Linked DNA regions of Thiosocius teredinicola. The protein of the gene in region 1 interacts with the protein of each later gene in a pairwise test. Links are inferred from orthologs where the notes say so. Each region holds a gene or a part of one and is shown in the gene's direction. Other genes may lie near its edges. The genes, in order: ileS and B1781_RS08600.

The links.
Region 2: the proteins of ileS (region 1) and B1781_RS08600 interact in binary tests that used the Escherichia coli proteins (3 or more experiments, as listed by UniProt). The link is inferred for Thiosocius teredinicola from one-to-one orthologs.

The regions. Positions count from the first base shown.
Region 1 is NZ_CP019936.1:654,129-664,018, forward strand. The notes cover bases 2,449-5,783. They hold ileS (isoleucine--tRNA ligase), read left to right. Parts: upstream 2,449-2,817; coding sequence 2,818-5,583; downstream 5,584-5,783. Other genes in these bases: ribF (bifunctional riboflavin kinase/FAD synthetase), read left to right, coding at 2,449-2,707. Outside these bases: murein biosynthesis integral membrane protein MurJ, read left to right, coding at 1-987; lspA (signal peptidase II), read left to right, coding at 987-1,460; more of ribF, read left to right, coding at 1,751-2,448; B1781_RS03125 (response regulator), read left to right, coding at 6,168-6,854; B1781_RS03130 (ATP-binding protein), read left to right, coding at 6,861-8,168; B1781_RS03135 (helical backbone metal receptor), read right to left, coding at 8,162-9,040; regulatory signaling modulator protein AmpE, read right to left, coding at 9,037-9,890. UniProt on the Escherichia coli protein: Catalyzes the attachment of isoleucine to tRNA(Ile). As IleRS can inadvertently accommodate and process structurally similar amino acids such as valine, to avoid such errors it has two additional distinct tRNA(Ile)-dependent editing activities.
Region 2 is NZ_CP019936.1:1,764,674-1,774,024, reverse strand. Bases 1-2,796 are described here. They hold B1781_RS08600 (HyaD/HybD family hydrogenase maturation endopeptidase), read left to right. Parts: upstream 1-948; coding sequence 949-1,644; downstream 1,645-2,796. Other genes in these bases: B1781_RS08585 (hydrogenase expression/formation protein), read left to right, coding at 2,383-2,796; B1781_RS08590 (thioredoxin domain-containing protein), read left to right, coding at 1,959-2,390; B1781_RS08595 (HypC/HybG/HupF family hydrogenase formation chaperone), read left to right, coding at 1,644-1,955; B1781_RS08605 (hypothetical protein), read right to left, coding at 611-895; B1781_RS08610 (hydrogenase small subunit), read right to left, coding at 1-452. In the rest of the region: more of B1781_RS08585, read left to right, coding at 2,797-3,249; B1781_RS08580 (rubredoxin), read left to right, coding at 3,246-3,464; [NiFe]-hydrogenase assembly chaperone HybE, read left to right, coding at 3,466-4,047; B1781_RS08570 (nickel-dependent hydrogenase large subunit), read left to right, coding at 4,044-5,198; hydrogenase maturation nickel metallochaperone HypA, read left to right, coding at 5,198-5,539; hydrogenase nickel incorporation protein HypB, read left to right, coding at 5,539-6,453; B1781_RS08555 (sigma-54-dependent transcriptional regulator), read left to right, coding at 6,450-7,937; B1781_RS08550 (sensor histidine kinase), read left to right, coding at 7,934-9,304; B1781_RS08545 (NADH-quinone oxidoreductase subunit B family protein), read left to right, coding at 9,301-9,351.

The DNA.
Region 1 (9,890 bases):
GCGTTGGCCTGGGGCGTATTCATCGCCGGTATCACGCAGTTCGTGTTCCAACTGCCTTTTCTTAAAAGAATCGACATGCTGCCGCACCCCAAGCCCGGGTTTCACGATCCGGGCGTGCGCCGCGTTTTGAAATTGATGGTGCCGGCGCTGTTCGCGGTATCCGTCACCCAGATCAACCTGCTGCTCGACACGGTGCTTGCGTCGTTCCTTGAGACCGGCAGTATTTCATGGCTGTACTACTCCGACCGGTTGGTTGAGTTTCCGCTGGGAATCCTCGGCGTAGGGCTGGCGACCGTTATCCTGCCAAGGTTGTCGCGCCACCAGGCCGAGCAATCGGCCGCGAAATTCAGCCAATCGCTCGACTGGGGGCTGCGGATGACGTTGATCTTCGGAATCCCGGCGGCGGTTGGCCTGGTGGCGCTCGCGGGGCCGATGATCGCCACGTTGTTCGAATCCGACGTGTTCGGCGCGCACGATGTCAGCATGGCGGAGCGTAGCCTGATGGCGTACGCGGTCGGGTTGCTGGCGTTCATGCTGATCAAGGTCTTGGCGCCCGGGTTCTACGCGCGGCAGGACACGCGAACCCCGGTGCGAATCGGCATGATCGCGATGGCTACCAATATGGTGTTCAACATCGCGCTGATCTTCCCACTGCAACACGCCGGGTTGGCGCTGGCCACCAGCCTCTCTGCCTACGTCAACGCGTATCTGCTGTTCAGGTCCTTGCGCCGCGATGAGGCGTATCAGCCGTATGCGGGCTGGACGGCGCTGTTCGTCAAGGTCGGCGTGGCGGCGACCGCGATGGCGCTGGTGTTATGGTGGGTTTCGCCGTCACTGGCTGACTGGATCGGTGCGCCTCGATCGTTGCGGGCCGGTTGGCTGGCCGGCCTGGTGGCTGTGGGAGGCGTGGTTTACCTGGGGGTTCTATTGCTGTTCGGAATGCGGGTGCGTGACTTGCGTGCCGGGAATATCGGGGGGCGTCGCTGATGCCGAAGTTACTGTGGTTGAGCCTGGCGGTCGTAGTGCTCGACCAGGCGAGCAAGTTCTGGATCATGGCTGCCTTCGAGGACTACGAGGTGCTGACGATCTGGCCGGTGTTCAACCTCACGCTGGTCTACAACACGGGTGCGGCGTTCAGCTTTTTGAGCGATGCCGGTGGCTGGCAGCGCTGGTTTTTTGCCGCTATCGCCGTCGTTCTGGTCGTCGTCATGACCGTCTGGCTGAGCCGCCTGCGCGACAATGAGCGCTGGACTGCGGTCGGCCTGGCCATGGTGGTCGGCGGTGCGGTCGGCAACCTGATCGACAGGATCTGGCTCGGAAAGGTCGTCGACTTTCTGCAATGGCACTGGGAGGACTGGTATTTTCCTTCCTTCAATCTGGCCGACAGCGCCATTACCTTAGGGGTCGCGCTGCTGCTGATCGACGGATTGATATTGGCCCATAGGACGAAAGAATCCTGATCCTCGGAATTATCTGACGTGGGCATGGGAGAGCGGCGATTGTCGCTACCGCCGCCCGTCGGAATAATAAGCCCACCACCGCAAGATACCGACTGACGTACATGGAGGTACGGGCGACACGGAAGTCGCTGGGTCCAGGAAGGGCCGAACACAGTGCCGAGGTGGCAAAACCCGATGACAGGGACCGTCATCGGGTTTTTCTCTTTGTGGCCCGCGTAAGAGTTCTACTGGTTCTGGGCACACATGCCTTTATAATCCTCCGCTTACGTTGAGCTGGCAGAATTCATAGCGTGTTGCTGATCCGGGGATTGCACAATCTGCGCGCCGAACATCGTGGGTGCGTGGCGACAATCGGTAATTTCGACGGCGTCCACCTGGGCCACCAGGAGGTGTTTGCTGCGTTGACGCGCCGCGCGCGCGCTGCCGGTCTGCCGTCCCTGGTGATCACCTTCGAGCCACAGCCGATGGAGTTCTTCCGTCCCGAGCAAGCGCCGGCGCGCCTGACCAAGCTGCGCGAGAAGCTGGCGGCGATCCATGCCTGCGATATCGACCGGGTGCTGCTGGTGCGTTTCGATGCGGCGTTTGCCGCGGTCGATGCGCGTGATTTCGTGCAGATCGTGCTGGTCGAAAAGCTCGGCATCCACCATTTGTACGTAGGCGACGATTTCCGTTTCGGCCAGCGCCGCGCCGGCGATTTCCGGTTGCTCAAGTCGATGGGCGCCGAGCATGGCTTTGGCGTCGAAAGCCTGCCGACCGTCGCTGACGGCGGTGAGCGCGTCAGCAGCACGCGCATTCGCGAGGCGTTACAGGCCGGCGATCTCGCCGAGGCCGAGCGTTGCCTGGGGCGGCGCTATCGTATCTGCGGTCATGTCGGTCACGGCTACAAGCGCGGTCGCACGATCGGCTTTCCAACTCTGAATGTGCCGCTGATGCGGCGCTCGGTGCCGATCCGCGGCGTGTTCGCGGTCGAGGTGTTGGGCATCGCCGACACCCCGCTGCCGGGTGTGGCGAACATCGGCAACCGGCCGACGCTTGCAGGTGACGACCGCTTTTTGCTCGAAGTGCATCTGTTCGATTTCGACGGCGAGGTGTACGGTCACCATGTCGAGGTCGATTTTGTCGAGCGCATCCGTGACGAACGCAAGTTCGACTCTTTCGACGCGCTGCGTGAGCAGATTCAGCGCGACGTCATCCGGGCGCGTGAGATTATGAACGCGCCGCAGATCGACCAGCGTCGATCGGTCTGATCTTCAGACGCCGAAACCGACGCCCAAACCAAATTTTTTACAGTAACCGGGTTATGTCCGTGAGTAACAACTACAAGGATTCGCTGAACCTTCCGCAGACTGCGTTTCCAATGAAAGCCAACCTGGCTCAGCGTGAGCCGGAAATGTTGAAACGCTGGGAAGCGGAAGGCCTGTACGCGAAGATTCGCGAGGCCTGCGCCGGGCGCGAGAAATTCGTGCTGCATGATGGGCCGCCCTATGCCAATGGCGAGATCCATATCGGCCATGCAGTCAACAAGGTACTCAAGGACATCATCGTCAAAAGCCGCACGCTGGCCGGTTTCGACGCGCCCTATGTGCCCGGCTGGGACTGCCATGGCCTGCCGATCGAGTTGCAGGTCGAGAAGAAGGTCGGCAAACCGGGCCACAAAGTCAGCGCCGCCGAGTTCCGCCAGGCCTGCCGCGAGTATGCGATGAAGCAGGTCGACAAACAGCGAGTCGACTTCAAGCGTCTCGGCGTGATCGGCGATTGGGACGATCCCTACCTGACGATGAACTTCGTGCAGGAGGCCGGCATCATCCGCTCACTGGGCAAGATCGCCGAGCAGGGTCACATCAGCAAGGGCTCCAAGCCGGTGCATTGGTGTACCGATTGCGGTTCGGCGCTGGCCGAGGCCGAGGTCGAATATAAAGACAAAGAGTCTTTTGCTATCGACGTGCGCTTCAAGGCAGTCGACCAGCAGGCGCTGTTGGGCAAATTCGATCTGACTGAGGCTGGTCCTGGCGAAGGCGATATCTCGGTCGTCATCTGGACGACCACGCCCTGGACGCTGCCGGCCAACCAGGGGGTGGCACTAAACCCGGGCCTCGAATATGTGCTGGTGCAGGTGGCCGGCGAACGCCTGATGGTCGCCGACGGCATGCTCGACCACGTTATGCCCGCATGGGGTATCGATGACTACACCGTGCTTGGTCGGGCGGTCGGGGCGGCATTCGACCGCCTGATGCTGCACCATCCGTTCTATGAACGCGAGGTACCGATCGTGTTGGGCGAGCACGTTACGCTGGAAGCCGGTACCGGTGCGGTGCATACCGCACCCGGTCACGGTCTGGACGACTACATCGTCGGCCAGCGCTACGGCCTGCCGGTCGACAACCCGGTCGGCGGCAACGGCTGCTTCCTGCCGGGCACGCCGCTGTTCGAGGGTGAGCATGTGTTCAAGGCCAACGAGCACGTCATTGCGGTACTCGAAGAACACGGCGCCTTGGTCAAGGCATCGAAATTTTCCCATAGCTACCCGGTGTGCTGGCGGCACAAGACGCCGATCATCTTCCGTGCGACCCCGCAATGGTTCATCTCGATGGAGCAAAAGGGCCTGCGGTCGACGGCCATGGACGAGATCCAGCAGGTCACCTGGACCCCGGATTGGGGGCAGGCGCGCATCGAGGGCATGATCGAAAACCGGCCCGACTGGTGCGTTTCACGTCAGCGCACCTGGGGTGTGCCGATTGCCTTCTTCGTCCATAAGGAGACCGGTGAACTGCATCCCGACACCGCCGCGCTGGTGGAACAGGTCGCGCAGCGTGTCGAGCAGGGCGGCATCCAGGCATGGTTCGATCTGGCGCCGGAAGAACTGTTGGGCGATGACGCGGCAAACTACGACAAGGTCGCCGATACACTCGATGTCTGGTTCGACTCGGGCGTCACCCACACCTGTGTGCTCGAGCCGCGCGCCGAGCTGGTGCGCCCGGCCGATCTATATCTCGAGGGTTCCGACCAGCATCGCGGCTGGTTCCAGTCGTCATTGCTGACCTCGGTCGCGATGTACGGCAAGGCGCCCTACAAAGGCGTGCTCACCCACGGATTCACCGTCGATGCCGACGGCAAGAAGATGTCGAAATCGCTCGGCAATGCCCTTTCGCCGCAGACCGTCATGAAGACGCTGGGTGCCGACATCATCCGCCTGTGGGTGGCGGCGACGGACTATCGTGCCGAGATCACCGTGTCGGACGAGATCCTCAAGCGCATGGCGGACGCCTACCGGCGTATCCGCAACACCACGCGCTTTCTGCTCGCCAACCTCGAAGGATTCGACCCGGCGAGCAACTGTGTGGCGGCCGGCGACATGATCATGCTCGATCGCTGGGCCGTCGGCCGCGCCTACCAGCTGCAGCAGGAGATCGCGCAGGCCTACACCGACTACAACTTCCACCTGATCTACCAGAAATTGCTCAATTTCTGCGTCGCGGATATGGGCGGTTTCTACCTTGATGTGATCAAGGACCGGCAGTACACCACGCAGGCCGACAGCCTGCCGCGGCGTTCCTGCCAGACCGCGATGTACCACATCGTCGAGGCCATGGTGCGCTGGATGTCGCCGGTGCTGAGCTTTACCGCCGACGAGGTGTGGGGTTTCATGCCCGGTGAGCGCAGCGACTCGGTGTTCATGGAAACCTGGTACACCGGTCTCGAGCCACCACCGCAAGGTCCGCTGGATAATGCCGCTTGGACACAGATCACACGCATCAAGACCGCGGTCGCCAAGCAGCTCGAGATGATGCGCAAAGAAGGCGTGATCGGTTCGTCGCTCGACGCCGAGGTTGAACTGTATTGCGATGACAAGTTGCGAGCAGTGCTCGAACTACTCGGCGACGAGCTGCGTTTCGCGCTGATCACCTCGGATGCGCGCGTGGCGCCGCTGGCCGACGCGCCGGGCGAGGCCATCGATACCGATGTACCGGGCCTGCGCGTTGCTGCCTGGGCCAGCGAGCACGCCAAGTGCGTGCGTTGTTGGCATCATCGTGAAGACGTCGGGTCGCACGAAGCGCATCCCGAGCTCTGTGGGCGTTGTGTAAGCAACGTGACCGGCGACGGGGAGACGCGTCGCTTCGTCTGATCGGCCCGGCGACGCGCTCAGGATCGCAGCCGGGGGGTTGTTTCCCCGGTTGCGGCAGGATTGACTCACTCACCGCCCAAGACCCGAGAGCTGCGCGTTTGCCGTGCAGGGTTGGCCAATCGTCGTGGCCCAAGCAGTACATGGGTTGTAGCGGCCAGGCTGCGATAGCGCTCGGCCGCTGCGGCACTCAGCTCGGGTGACGAATGCTTGGTGTCATCCCGTGGAAGCAGTCGGCACGCGCTGCTTGAATGACTTTTCCTGAACCACGACAAGGATTGCCTGCAAGCGCGTAGTGATAATGGCCCACCTACGGCGTCGCCCAGGCCCGGGTTTGTGGTCGCCGCGGTTGGTGGGTTTGGCGAATGCGCGGCGTCAACGCGATGGCTTCTGATTGTTGTTTGAATTCATCACAGTCGCCGGCGATGCGTTTGTTGCCCACCAACAGTTTGGGAATCGAAAGCTCTATAAAATCGGCGTTAAGATTTTGTTAATCAATGTAAAAGCGCCACAAATGGCTGCTATTTTGTAGGGAGCGTTCGGTATCATCGGAGAATATAAGGAGTAGGAGAAAGGAGATGTCTTCGATGGCAGTGCTTCTGGTGGACGACGATGTCGCACTGGTAGCCATATTGCAGGAGTATCTGGAAGCCGAGGGCTTTGACGTCAAATCGGTACACGACGGCGAAACCGCGGTTGCCGAGGCATTGACGGGGCAGTACGCGATCGTGGTGCTGGATGTCATGATGCCGCGTATGACGGGCATCGAGGTCCTCAAGCAGATCCGGGCTCACAGCCGTTTACCGGTATTGATGCTCACCGCCAAGGGTGACGAGACCGACCGCATCGTCGGCCTGGAGCTCGGCGCCGATGACTACGTTCCCAAACCCTGTAGCGCACGCGAGCTGGTGGCGCGCATTCGTGCCATTCTGCGGCGGGCGCAGGGCGGTGAGGATGACGACGACGCCGATGCGTCGATCGGCAACGGCGTACTGCGACTGTGGCCGGCGCAACGAAAGGCCGAGGTCGCCGGCGAACCGCTCGATCTGACCAGCACCGAGTTCAACCTGCTCGAGGTGCTGGCGCGCAATGCCGGCCGCGTCGTCAGCAAGGCGGAGCTATCGACCCACGGTTTGGGTCGCCCGCTGGCACGCCACGATCGCAGTATCGATGTGCATCTTGCCAATATACGTCGTAAGCTCGATGGCCATGGGGCCGCGCGTGATTGTATTAAAACGGTGTTTCGTCGCGGGTATCAGCTGATATCGGACTGAGACAACGTGGGTCGACTGTTCTGGAAGTTTTTCCTGGTCTTTTTTCTCGCGCAGTTGACCACAACCGTCGGTGTCGGCCTGGCGCTGTGGTTGCGACGCCCGCCCGCAGTGGATGTTGCGCAGGGAACGGGTGTAAGGCCGTCTGATTTCATTCTGCGCGGGACCCTCGGCACGGGTCCCCTCTACGAAGGTTGTGACCTCAACGCACCTCCGGCTTCGAGGAACGGCCCATGCGTTTCCGTCGCCTATTACGAGAGCGTGCTGACGAGCGTGCCGCGGGTGGCCGAAACCAGCGCACTCGCCCTGCGCACGACCACCGCCGGAAATGCCGGTCCCTGGGGGCTGCAGGACAGTTTGGTGGCGGCCGGCACCGAAAGAGTCCAGGGTGCCATTTTCCCCCTCGTTCCATTGATCGCCGGGCTATTTGCCAGCCTGATATTTGGTGCGCTTTTGGCTGTCTATTTTTCCCGTCCCATCCGTCGTCTGCGCGGTGCGGTCGACGCCGCGGCACGCGGTGATCTGGCGGTAAGGCCCGGTGCCGATATGGGCCGGCGTAGCGACGAACTGGCCGACCTGGCACGTGACTTCGATCGCATGGCCAGCCGGCTGCGCGGTATGGTCGAGAGCCAGCAACGCCTGCTGCACGATGTCTCGCACGAGCTGCGTTCGCCATTGGCCCGACAGCAGGCAGCGATCGATCTGGCGCGTCAGCAACCGCATAAGCTGGGCGTGTCGCTCGACCGGATCGAGGTCGAGCTGATCCGGCTGGACGCCCTGGTCGGCGAGTTGCTGACCTTGTCCCGCCTCGAAGCGGGAGTGAACAGCGGGCACGTCGACGAAATCGACATCGGTGAGCTGTTGACCGAGATCGTTGATGATGCGGCTTTCGAACTCAGTTCGTCGACGCGCAGCATCGTCATGCACCTGGGGGTGCAGGCGCACGTCTATGGGCAATACGAACTGTTGCGGCGCGCCATCGAGAACGTTGTGCGCAACGCTACCAAGCACACCGCCGACGGCACCCAGGTGACGGTTCTCGTGACCATTACCCGCCACCGGCTGCGCATCCAGGTCTCCGATCGCGGTCCCGGCGTTACCCCTGACGACCTCGACACGATCTTCCAGCCGTTTTTTCGCAGCGGAGACGGTGCTGCGGTGTCCGGGCATGGACTCGGCCTGGCGATCGCGCGGCGCGTGATCGAGGCGCACGAAGGCACGGTGCAGGCAATGAACCGGCCTGGTGGCGGTTTGAGCATCGAGATCACCTTGCCGATAGCCGATGATGCGCTCGACAGCGGGGCGCGCAGCTACTGACCTGCAGTGGCTGTGTGGTCGCTTGACCGCGACTTCACACTTGGTTCTTCATGCGCGTTCAAGCGTTTTCGTTTGTCGCACAATGCCGCGACCGCGTCGGCAAGCCGTGGGCCGGGGCGCGATAAGAGGTTGGCGAGTCGGTCGTCTTTTGAACCGTCGAACGTACGCTTCAGGCTGATCCGGGGATAGCCGCGGTACCTCAACGCCGCTTCGTCGGCGATCACGAACACGCCGCGGTCCTGCGCGTGAAACACGTTGGAAAATCCGCCGGTGCGCAACGCGGCATTGATCCAATGGCGACCGCCCACGGTCATCGTCGGTCGATCCCATACCTCGATATAGGCAGGCAGCAATGCCAACGCAGAACACGGTGTGGCGGTTGCTTGCTCAAAGGCTGCAGCGCGGGCCGCGGCCGTCGACGCGTGCCCGGTCAAACGCCCGATAGCGCGGATGTTGGCGGCGACGTCATCGAGCGAGGCAGGTTCGCTTTGAAAAAGCGGGATGCCGGCGGCGTCCAGCCAATCGAGATCGCTACGGCGATTGCCCGAGTGCCAGGCGACAACGAGGTCGGGCTGTAGCGACAGCAGGAACTCGCGGTCGAGCGGTCCGGGTCCGCCGATGCGCGGCAGCCCGTGGGTTTCGGGTGTCGATGGGCTGGCCACGGCGACCGCGACCAACTGGTGGGCCGCACCGGCCGCGACCACCAATTCGGTGGCGTGGGGCGACAGCGCGACAATGCGTTGTGCCGGACCCGGAAGCTCAATCGTGTTCCCGAGATCGTCAACCGCAGCCGTGGGGTGAACCGGGTCTGCGAAACAAGAACCGATGCTGCAGAGCAGTAGCGCAAGGCTGGTGGAAATGGTTCGGATCAAGCGAACGCCGCAACCAGGCTGCCCCCGGCTATCACCGTGACCCACATCGCGAGGGTGCGCCAGACGAGCGCAGCGGCATCTTCGACGATTGGCGGAATCAAGGTCGCGTCCAGTGAAACCGCGCCGTGCGCGTCGGCCTCCAGCAGTTCTTCGTCGAAGGTGTCGAGTGCAGCCAAGCCGGTTTCGCCGAGCAGCTGGTCGGCTTCGCTGTCGTCGGTTCGTGATGGCATGAAGTCGAAGGTGCGCCACGCGTGGGCAACGGCATCGAAGTTGCCGGCAACCGCGTAACCGGCCGCCGTCAGACGCGCCGGTATCCAGTCGACCAGGTTGCGTAGCTCGAAACTCTGCTTTCGCATGCCGGATGGGCACTCGGTATCGCGTGCCCGCTCGCTGACAAGGTGAACGGCGCGGTAGGCTGCCGCGCCGACCGGACCGAAGACAACGAACCAAAATATCGGGCCGATCAGCCGTTTCATGCCGAGCGTCACGATCGCCCGCGCGACGGCCAGCGAGCGAGCCGGTTCGGTGCGCGCTGTTTCGCCGGCGCACAGCGTGTCGGCGATCGTATCTGCCGCTGCGTGATCGCCCTGGTCACGCGCCGTAATGAAGGCGTCGGTGTCTTCGCCGAGATCACGCGGCCCAAGGCTCAGTAGCAGGATGAAGGCGCCGTAGGCGAACGCGAACAAGCCGCCCATCGACCCGGTGACCTGCTGCAGCAAGGCGACGACTGCCAGCGGTAGCAACAGCACGAGAATCACGCCCCATGGCGCCGACATTAGCCGCGACCCCAGCGGTGACCGCATCAGGCTGCTGCAATAGCCGTCGAACCACGCGTGCCGGCGTTGCGGCC
Region 2 (9,351 bases), 1.1 Mb from region 1 along the record:
CAGTGTGCCGCAGCATGCTGCAGCTGTTCGACGAACGGCTTGCCGGCGATGATGCACGACATGCCATCCTGGTTGAGCGGCGGGTTGCCCTCGACCGCGAGGATGAAGTTGCCGTCGTATTTCTGGATGGTCTCTTCGATGATGGCCTCGGCCTGGTGACCGGCCGACGCCATGATGGTGTCGTCGTAGTCGAGTGAGACCATCGACAAAACCACGTCCTTGGCCAACGGGTGTGCCGAGCGGATAAAGGATTCCGAACAGCAGGTACATTCCAGGCCGTGCAGCCACAGGATCGGGATGCGGGGCTTGGTTTCCATCGCATGCGCGATCTTCGGAACGAACGCTGGACCCAGCCCCAGCGCGGCAGCGGTCAGGCTGCAATATTTCAGGAAGCTGCGGCGGGTAATCCCCTGCTTCCGCATCACCTCGTAAAAGGTCTCTGTCATGCTTATCTCCCGTGGCAATAGCGCAACTCGGCCGGTGCGCTTTGTGTAAGCAGGAATAGCAAAGACTCTGCCAAGTTTTTTAGGCTTTTAAAAACAAAGGGTTATGCTGTTTTCTCGATTTCAATCCTAAGCATTGCCGAAAAGCGTTAAACGGTTCTTTGCACTCAGCTGGAAGGAACGCTTTCACCTCCGCCGGCAGCGGTCAGCCGCTTTTTGAATGAAAATTCATGCATGAACGCCAAGTGGCAAGTGTTCAGCCGGAACTCGACGCCAGGCGCCACCAAGTAACCGCCTTCCCCAAGCAAAATCGTCAAGTATTCTGTAAAGTTCTTTGCCGGATTGCCGACATCACTGAAAGGATTGTTTCCGAATTCTGCTGCACCGACCGGATAAGCATTCAAGAACACGTTGAAAATCCGGTACTTGAGCGATGGCCCTACGAGCGGCATGCAACTTGCCACTTGGCTTGCAAATCGTTTAACACGCAACCTGCGGAGCAGACATGACGACACCCAGTGTCACCCTACTCGGCATCGGCAACGTGCTATGGGCAGATGAGGGGTTCGGCGTACGCGCCATCGAGGAACTCAACCGGCGGTATCAATTCGGCGGCAACGTCTCGTTGATCGACGGCGGTACCCAGGGCATCTATCTATTGGAGCATGTGCAAACCGCCGAGATCCTCGTGGTGTTCGACGCGGTCGACTACGGCCTTGCACCGGGCACCTTGAAGCTGGTCGAAGGCGACGACGTGCCGAGCTTCATGGGCGCAAAGAAAATGAGCCTCCACCAGACCGGTTTCCAGGAAGTGCTGGCGATGGCCGAACTTACCGGATCCTACCCACGTGCACTGCTGCTGGTCGGTGTGCAACCAGAGCATCTCGAAGACTACGGCGGCAGCCTGCGCCCGGTGGTGCGCGCGCAGATCGAGCCGGCGATCACAGCGGCTTTGAATTGGCTGGCGCAGCGCGGGGCGAATGCCGAACAGCGCGCCGAGCCGCTCCCCGACAACGATTCCCTGAACCCCGAGGCATTGAACCTCAGCGCCTATGAAACCGGACGCCCGGATGAGCGCCTCGCCTATCGAGGTGGTGACGAGCGGGTGTTGCGGGACGAGAACATGCAGTTCGACCCCAAGCCGGTGCAGTTCGAAGGCGACAAACTCAGCGTGAATGTCGACCACCGGGTGAAAGACTGATGTGTATCGGCATCCCCATGCAGGTCGTCGATGTCGGCGAGTTTCAGGCGGGCTGTGACGACAACGGCCAACGACACATCGTGGATATCAGCCTGGTCGGCACACCCTCGCCGGGTGACTGGCTGCTCGTGTTCCTCGGGGCCGCCCGCGAAATACTCGATGAGCGGACCGCACTGGAGATGCGGGATGCCGTCAACGCCATTCAACACGTGATGTCGGGCGACCACCAGGTCGATCACCTGTTCGCTGATCTGATCGATCGCGAGCCACAGCTACCCGACCACCTGAAAAACAACATAAAGGAGGCGTAAGCCGTGCCATCTCCCTTGATCGCCCAACTGGTTGCCGAACATGGTTACCCCGTACTGGATGCGCAGAACCTGGCGTCCACCCTGGAGAGCGACAGCACTGTCGTGCTGTTCTTCACCGAAGACCCCAAGCGTTACCCCGAGAGCAACGACGTCGCCGTGGTGCTGCCCGAACTGGCACGCGCCTTTCCCGATCGCTTCATCCCGATGGTCGTCGACCGCCAACTCGAGGATCAATTGAAGCTGGTTTACGACATCACGGTCTGGCCGAGTCTGGTGTTCCTTCGTCGGGGTCGATTTCTCGGCAAGATCAGCAAGATTCGCGATTGGTCGGAATACATGGAACGCATTCCCGAAATCCTCGACAACGCACCGTCTCACAACCCCGGTGTCGGTATCCCGGTGATCGACGCCTCGAAGGAGCAACGCCATGCCTAAGCTTCCCGACATCCCCGTCATCGGTATCGGTATCGGCCCAGGCAGTCAGCCGGACGAAGACGGCGAGCTGAACTATATGCAGATGCCTGGCGACATGCAGACCTATCATCAACCGATATTGCCGGAGCCCGACGAAGTCGAGGCCGACCTGTCGGTTAGCAAACGCATTCTCGAGCAGGCGCTGAGCGCGCTGCGCAGCTACCAATGCGGCGACCCGTCGACGGCCATCACGCTCGAGCAACTCGATGCGGCCAACCTCGACTTCATCAACCAGTTGCTGGGTGAAGGCGAAGTCAGCGCGACGATGGAGGGGCTGTCGCCGAGCAAGGCGCAGGAATCGGTACTGGCAGGTGTCTGGCGCGTGCAGCACTTCGACAGCTTCGGCCAGATGCGCCACGATACGATCGAGGTCGGCGATGTGCCGTCGTTGGTCAGCGATATCTCGCAGACCATCCCGCCTGCCCCGTTGGACACGCAGTTCGACGCGACCGACCCAGGCATTCAGAACGCGCCCGCGATTCTCGTGGAACTGGCCGACCACATGGCGAACTTTCGCCCGGGCGACGCGGAGCACACGGTGAACCTGACCCTGCTGCCGTTGACCGAAGGCGACGTGATGCTGCTGGGCGAACGCCTCGGCGTAGGCCCGGTCACGGTACTTTCGCGCGGCTACGGCAACTGCCGCATCGGCAGCACCGCCTTCCCCAACGTGTGGTGGATCAAGTACTTCAACTCGCAGGACGCGCTGATCCTGAATACCATCGAGGTCGTCGACGTGCCGTCGGTCGCGCTGGCCGCGCCCGAAGACATCCTCGACAGCGCAGAGCGATTGAACGAGATACTGGAGATGTACCGGTGAAGACGTTCGAGGGGTCATACGCCGGCGACGATGCTCGTCTGCCCGATGACGCCCATATGGAGTGCAAGATCTGCTGGCATGTCTACGACCCTGCCGAGGGTGACGACTACTGGCAGATCCCGCCCGGCACACCGTTCTCGCAGCTGCCCGACCACTGGCGCTGTCCCGAATGCGACGGCGCCAAGGCGCAGTTCATGGTCATCCTGGAGGACTGACGTGGATCTGCAGTTACAGGCACTGGCGGGAGGACTGCGGCGGCATTTTCAGCATGTGCAGAACACGCGCATGCAGGACGTTCCGATCCTGAACCCGGCGCTGTCGGTTGAACCGGTCGGCTTTCGGCGCACGCCGCAGGGCTGCCTGGGCATTCTGATCACCCCCTGGTTCATCAATCTGATGTTGTTGCCTTGCGAGGGCGACGATTGGCATGACCTGCCGGTGGGCAGCTACCAGACCCATGTGTTCGCCTCCGGTCCCTACGATTTCGTGATCGGGCACGAAGAAGGCATCGGTCGCTTCCAGTCCTGCTCCCTGCTGTCACCGGTCGGCGAGATCGCAGACCAGGAAACCGCGGTGGCGTTTGCGCTCGCCGCCCTGGAAGCCATCGATGATGCCGAATGCCGTGACACCGAGTCGTCGACTTTCGCCGATGAGATCGTCAAGCGTTGGCACGGCGAGGAGCAGACAGGCAACGACGACACCGTTGAAGACGTCGCAGCGACGGCGCAACCTACCAAACTGAGCCGGCGCGATTTTCTGCGTGGCCGCCTGCACAAGGATGGAGAAGAATCACCGTGAGCCCCGGTCGGTCGGCCATCGAAGGACGCCTGGATATCCGCGTAGCGCCGAAACGCGCCGCGGTCAGCGTGCTTTCGACGCGCCCGACCCTGGCTTCGCGCCTGTTCGAGGGGCGCACGATCGACGAGACGCTGAAGCTCATGCCACTGGTGTTCAACGTCTGCGGCCAGGCGCAATCGGTCGCTGCCGTGCGCGCCATCGAGTCGGCGATCGGCGAAACCCCGAACGGCGATGTTCAGCACGCGCGGGTCATCCTGCAGCGGCTCGAAACACTGCGTGAACACCTGTGGCGCGTGCTGTTCGAATGGCCTGAGTTCTGCGGCGGCGAACGCGCCAATGCGTCGCTCGGACGAATCACCCAGGATGTGCAGGCGCTCAAGCAGCTGATCGACCCTGAACAGATGGTATGTCGCTGGCCCGGTCTGCAACGTTTCGCATTGAACCTCGATGAACTGCGCCCGTTGGCCGAACACCTTCGCCAGTCCGTCGCCTCGCAGGTGTTCGGCGGCGACATCGCAACCTGGCTGCATCACGACCAGGACGCCTTTCTCGCCTGGGCCGATACAAGCCCTTCGCCGGCTGCCCAGTTGCTCAAGTTCGTCCGCCGGCGCGCCTGGGAAAGCCTCGGCAATGCCAAGATGGCCACCCTGCCCAAGAGTGTCGAGCGCGAACTGACGGCGATCTTGTCCGCCGAAGGTGCCGACGTCTTCGTCGCACAACCGACCTGGAAGAACCAGACACGCGAAACCGGCCCGTCGGCGCGCCAGGCTGCGCATCCTTTGATGAAGGCGATCGGCCGTCGCTTCGGCAACGGCCTGCTGTGGCGTCTGACGGCGCGGCTGATCGAGATCGCCGAGCTGTCGTCGGTGTTGTTGGATACGGAGAAACCCCCACGCGGGCAAACCGGCTTTGCGCAACTCGAGGCGGCGCGCGGCCGGCTGTGTCACTACGTCGAACTCGAGGGCGAAAAAGTCTCACGCTACCGCATCCTGGCGCCGACCGAATGGAACTTCCATCCGAGCGGCGTCGCTGTACGCACGCTGACGTCGGTCCGTGCAGCCGATGAATCGACCGCGCAGCTACAGGCGCGCCTGTTGGTGCACTCGATCGATCCCTGTGTCGGCTACGACCTACACATCGAGGAAAGCTGATGCACGAGATGTCATTGTGTGAAGGCATTTTGCAGGTACTCGAAGACCAAGCCGAGGCGCAGCAATTCAAGCGGGTCAAAACGGTATGGCTCGAGATCGGCGCGCTGGCGGGTGTCGAGCCGTCGGCCATGCTGTTCAGTTTCGATGTCGTCTGTCGCGGCACGCTGGCCGATGGCTGCAAGCTGGAGATCGTCGATCAACCGGCGATCGCCTGGTGCATGGCGTGCGGCGACAACGTCGAAATCAATCAACGCTACGACGCCTGCCCGCGTTGTGGCGGCTATCAATTGCAGGTCACCCACGGTGACCAGATGCGGATCAAAGAACTGGAGGTGGAATAATGTGTACCGTCTGCGGCTGCGGCGAAGGTGAATCGCGTATCGAAGGTGTCACCGACGATCACGATCACTCGCATTCTCACGACCATCCTCACCACCATCATGATGATCACGAGCATGAACACTCGCATGCGCATGGCCATGGCGACGATCATCACTACGGTCATGGGCCGGCGCGCGCACATGCCCCCGGCATGTCGCAATCACGCATGGTGCAGATCGAACAGGACATCCTGAGCAAAAACGATCAATACGCCAATGCAAACCGCCAGATGCTGGCAGACCAGGGCATCCTCGCGCTCAACCTGGTGTCTTCACCGGGTTCGGGCAAAACCACCCTGCTGACCCGCACCCTGACCGATCTGAAAGACGAACTGTCGCTGGCGGTTATCGAAGGCGACCAGGAAACCAGCAACGATGCCGAACGCATTCGCGAGACCGGCGCACACGCGATTCAGATCAACACCGGCAAGGGCTGCCATCTCGATGCGCATCAGGTCGGGCACGCCATCGAGCACCTCAAGCCGCAGACCGGCTCGGTGTTGTTCATCGAGAATGTCGGCAACCTGGTGTGCCCCGCCGCGTTCGATCTGGGCGAGGCACACAAGGTCGCGATCCTGTCGATTACCGAAGGCGAAGACAAGCCGATCAAGTACCCGGACATGTTCCATGCGGCCGACCTGATGCTGCTGAACAAGATCGACCTGCTGCCGCATCTGAATTTTGATGTCGACAAATGCATCGCCTACGCGCGCCGGGTGAACCCCAAGCTACAGGTCCTCAAGGTGTCTGCAACCACCGGCGAAGGCATGAGCGACTGGTATGCCTGGATTCGTGGGTCGCGCCAATTGCGCCTGATCGGTCATCCCCTGTCCGAACCGCTGAACATCGCCGAGTCGGTCAAGAATCACGTATGAGTAGCAACCTGCCCACCGTTCTGGTCATCGACGACGAGCCGCGCTCGCTCGAAACCCTGCGGCGTACGCTCGAAGAGGAATTCGAGGTACTGACGGCCGAGAACGCCGCCGAGGCCGAGGGCATCCTCGAACGCGAGTGGGTGCAGGCCATCCTGTGCGACCAGCGCATGCCCGGTGAGACCGGTGTCGAATTCCTCAGCCGGGTGCGCGATCGCTGGCCGGAGGTCATCCGCATCATCATCTCGGGTTACACCGACGCCGGCGACCTGGTCGAGGCGATCAACCGGGCCGGCATCTATCAGTACATCAGCAAGCCGTGGCATCCCGACAAGCTGTTGCTGAAGCTGCGCAACGCGGTCGATCTGTTTCACCTGCAACGCCAGAATGCGCTGCTGTCGACCGAGCTGAAGCTGCGCCCGGAGACTGTCGCCGAAGATCTCGAAGGCAAACGCCGTCTGCTGCAGCAGCGTTTCGACTGGGACCAGGGCATCGTGCGCGGCCCGGAAAGCTGTATGAACGGCGTGTGCGACCTGGTGCGCCGGGTTGCGCCATATGACGTCAGCGTACTGGTCAGCGGCGAGTCCGGTACCGGCAAGGAACTGTGCGCACGCGCCCTGCACTACAACAGCCTGCGGCGCGACGGCCCGTTCGTCGCCGAGAACTGCGGCGCCTTGCCCGATGAGCTACTCGAAAGCGAGTTGTTCGGTCACAAACGCGGCGCCTTTACCGGCGCCAGCGAAGAACGCGTCGGCCTGTTCGAACTGGCCGACGGCGGCACCGTGTTTCTCGACGAGATCGGCGAGATATCGCCGGCGTTTCAGGTCAAGCTGCTGCGCGTGTTGCAGGAGGGCGAGATCCGCCCGCTCGGCAGCAACCAGCGGCGCATGGTCGACGTGCGCGTGGTCGCCGCCACCAACCGCGATCTCGAGGCCGAGGTGCGTGCCGGTCGCTTCCGTGAAGACCTTTACTACCGTATCGCCACGTTCACGATCAATCTGCCGCCGCTGCGCGACCGCCCCAAGGACATCGCCGTACTCGCCCACAGCCTGCTCGATGATCTGCAGCGCCAGCTGGGCAAACGCGTCGACGGCATCAGCCGCGAAACGCTCGCCTGCCTGGAGGCCTATCACTGGCCGGGCAACGTGCGTGAACTGCAGAACGAATTGAAGCGCATGCTGGTACTCGCCCAGGACGCGATCCTCGGCGCCGAACTGTTGTCGCCGCGCATCCTGCAAGGCGCGGACGAAGAAGGCACCGACGATCTGGCGATCGTCAGCCAGACCGAAGGCAGCCTCAAGGAGCGCATCGAATCGCTTGAGGCGCGGATTCTGAAAGAAACCCTGATACGGCATCGCTGGAACAAGACGCGCGCCGCGGAGGAACTCGGCCTGTCGCGCGTCGGTCTGCGCAGTAAGCTCGAACGCTACGACCTCGAGAAGGTGGACGGCATGGAAGAACTGAAAAGCACGGGTCGCGCACAGTGACGTCGCCCGGCGACAAGGCGGCAAACGACGACATCGGCGGCCTGATGGCGCGTGTCGGCAACATCGAGCACGGTATGGTCGATGAATCGGCATGGATCGAGGTGATCCAGCGCATGGATACCATCTATGCGGACATCGTGCGTTACCAGGTCGAACTCGAAGAAAAGAATGCCGGCTTGGAGGATGCGCACCGCTTCATCCAGAGCGTGATCTCGTCGATGACCGATGTGCTGATCGTCGCCGACACCCGCGGTCGCATCCAGCAGGTCAACCGCGCACTCGAAGAACTCACCGGTCGCACTGCCAGCGACCTGACCGGCGTCGCGCTCGGCACCTTGTTCACCGAGGAATACGCCGAACAGGTCGAAGACTTCGCCGAGCATATCCGCACTGACGTGATCACCGATTGCGAGGTCGAACTGCGCGGCCCCGACGGCGAAGGCGCGCCGATCGCGATCAACTGCACACCGCGCTTCGATCACGACGGTCGCCTGTCGGGGCTGGTGATCACCGGTCGGCCGCTGGGCGAACTGCGCCGCGCCTACCAGGATCTGCGCGAGACGCACGATCAATTGAAGACCGCGCAGCAACAATTGGTGCAATCGGAAAAGATGGCATCGCTCGGCCAGCTGGTGGCCGGCGTCGCGCACGAATTGAACAACCCGATCAGCTTCGTGTTCGGCAACATGCACGCGTTGAAACGCTACGAGAAACGCCTCGCCGAATACCTCGGTGCGATTCACCGTTCGGCGAGCGACAAAGAGCGCGAACAACTGCGCAGCGATCTGAAGATCGACCGCCTGCTGCAGGATATCGGCCCGCTGATCGACGGCTCGCTCGAAGGCGCCGAACGCGTCGGCGAGATCGTCGAAGACCTGCGTCGTTTCTCGACGCCGAACCAACAACAGTGCAGCCGCTTCGATCTCAGCCGGGTCATCAACACGGCGGCCGAATGGGTGATCAAGGCACGCCGCGAACGGCCCGAAGTGGTCATCGACATCCCGCCATCGCTCGAACTGTACGGCTACGAAGGCTACGTCCACCAGATTCTGGTCAACCTGATCCAGAATGCCGCCGACGCAATCGAAGACTATAAGGATGGACGCATTGCGATACGCGCCGGCACCCAGAATTCAACGGTGACCGTCGAGGTCTCAGACAACGGCACCGGCATCGCACCAGACCAGTTGCTGCGCGTGTTCGACCCCTTCTTCACCACCAAACCGGTCGGCAAAGGGACCGGCCTCGGCCTGTACATCAGCTATTCGCTGGCCACCGATCAGTGCCAGGGCAAACTGGAAGGAGCCAATCGCGACGAAGGTGGCGCTGTATTTACCTTGACCGTGCCGTTGGAGTTGAGTGAATGACGACAGCGTTGCGTACCTTGTGGCTTCAATCCGGCAGCTGTGGCGGT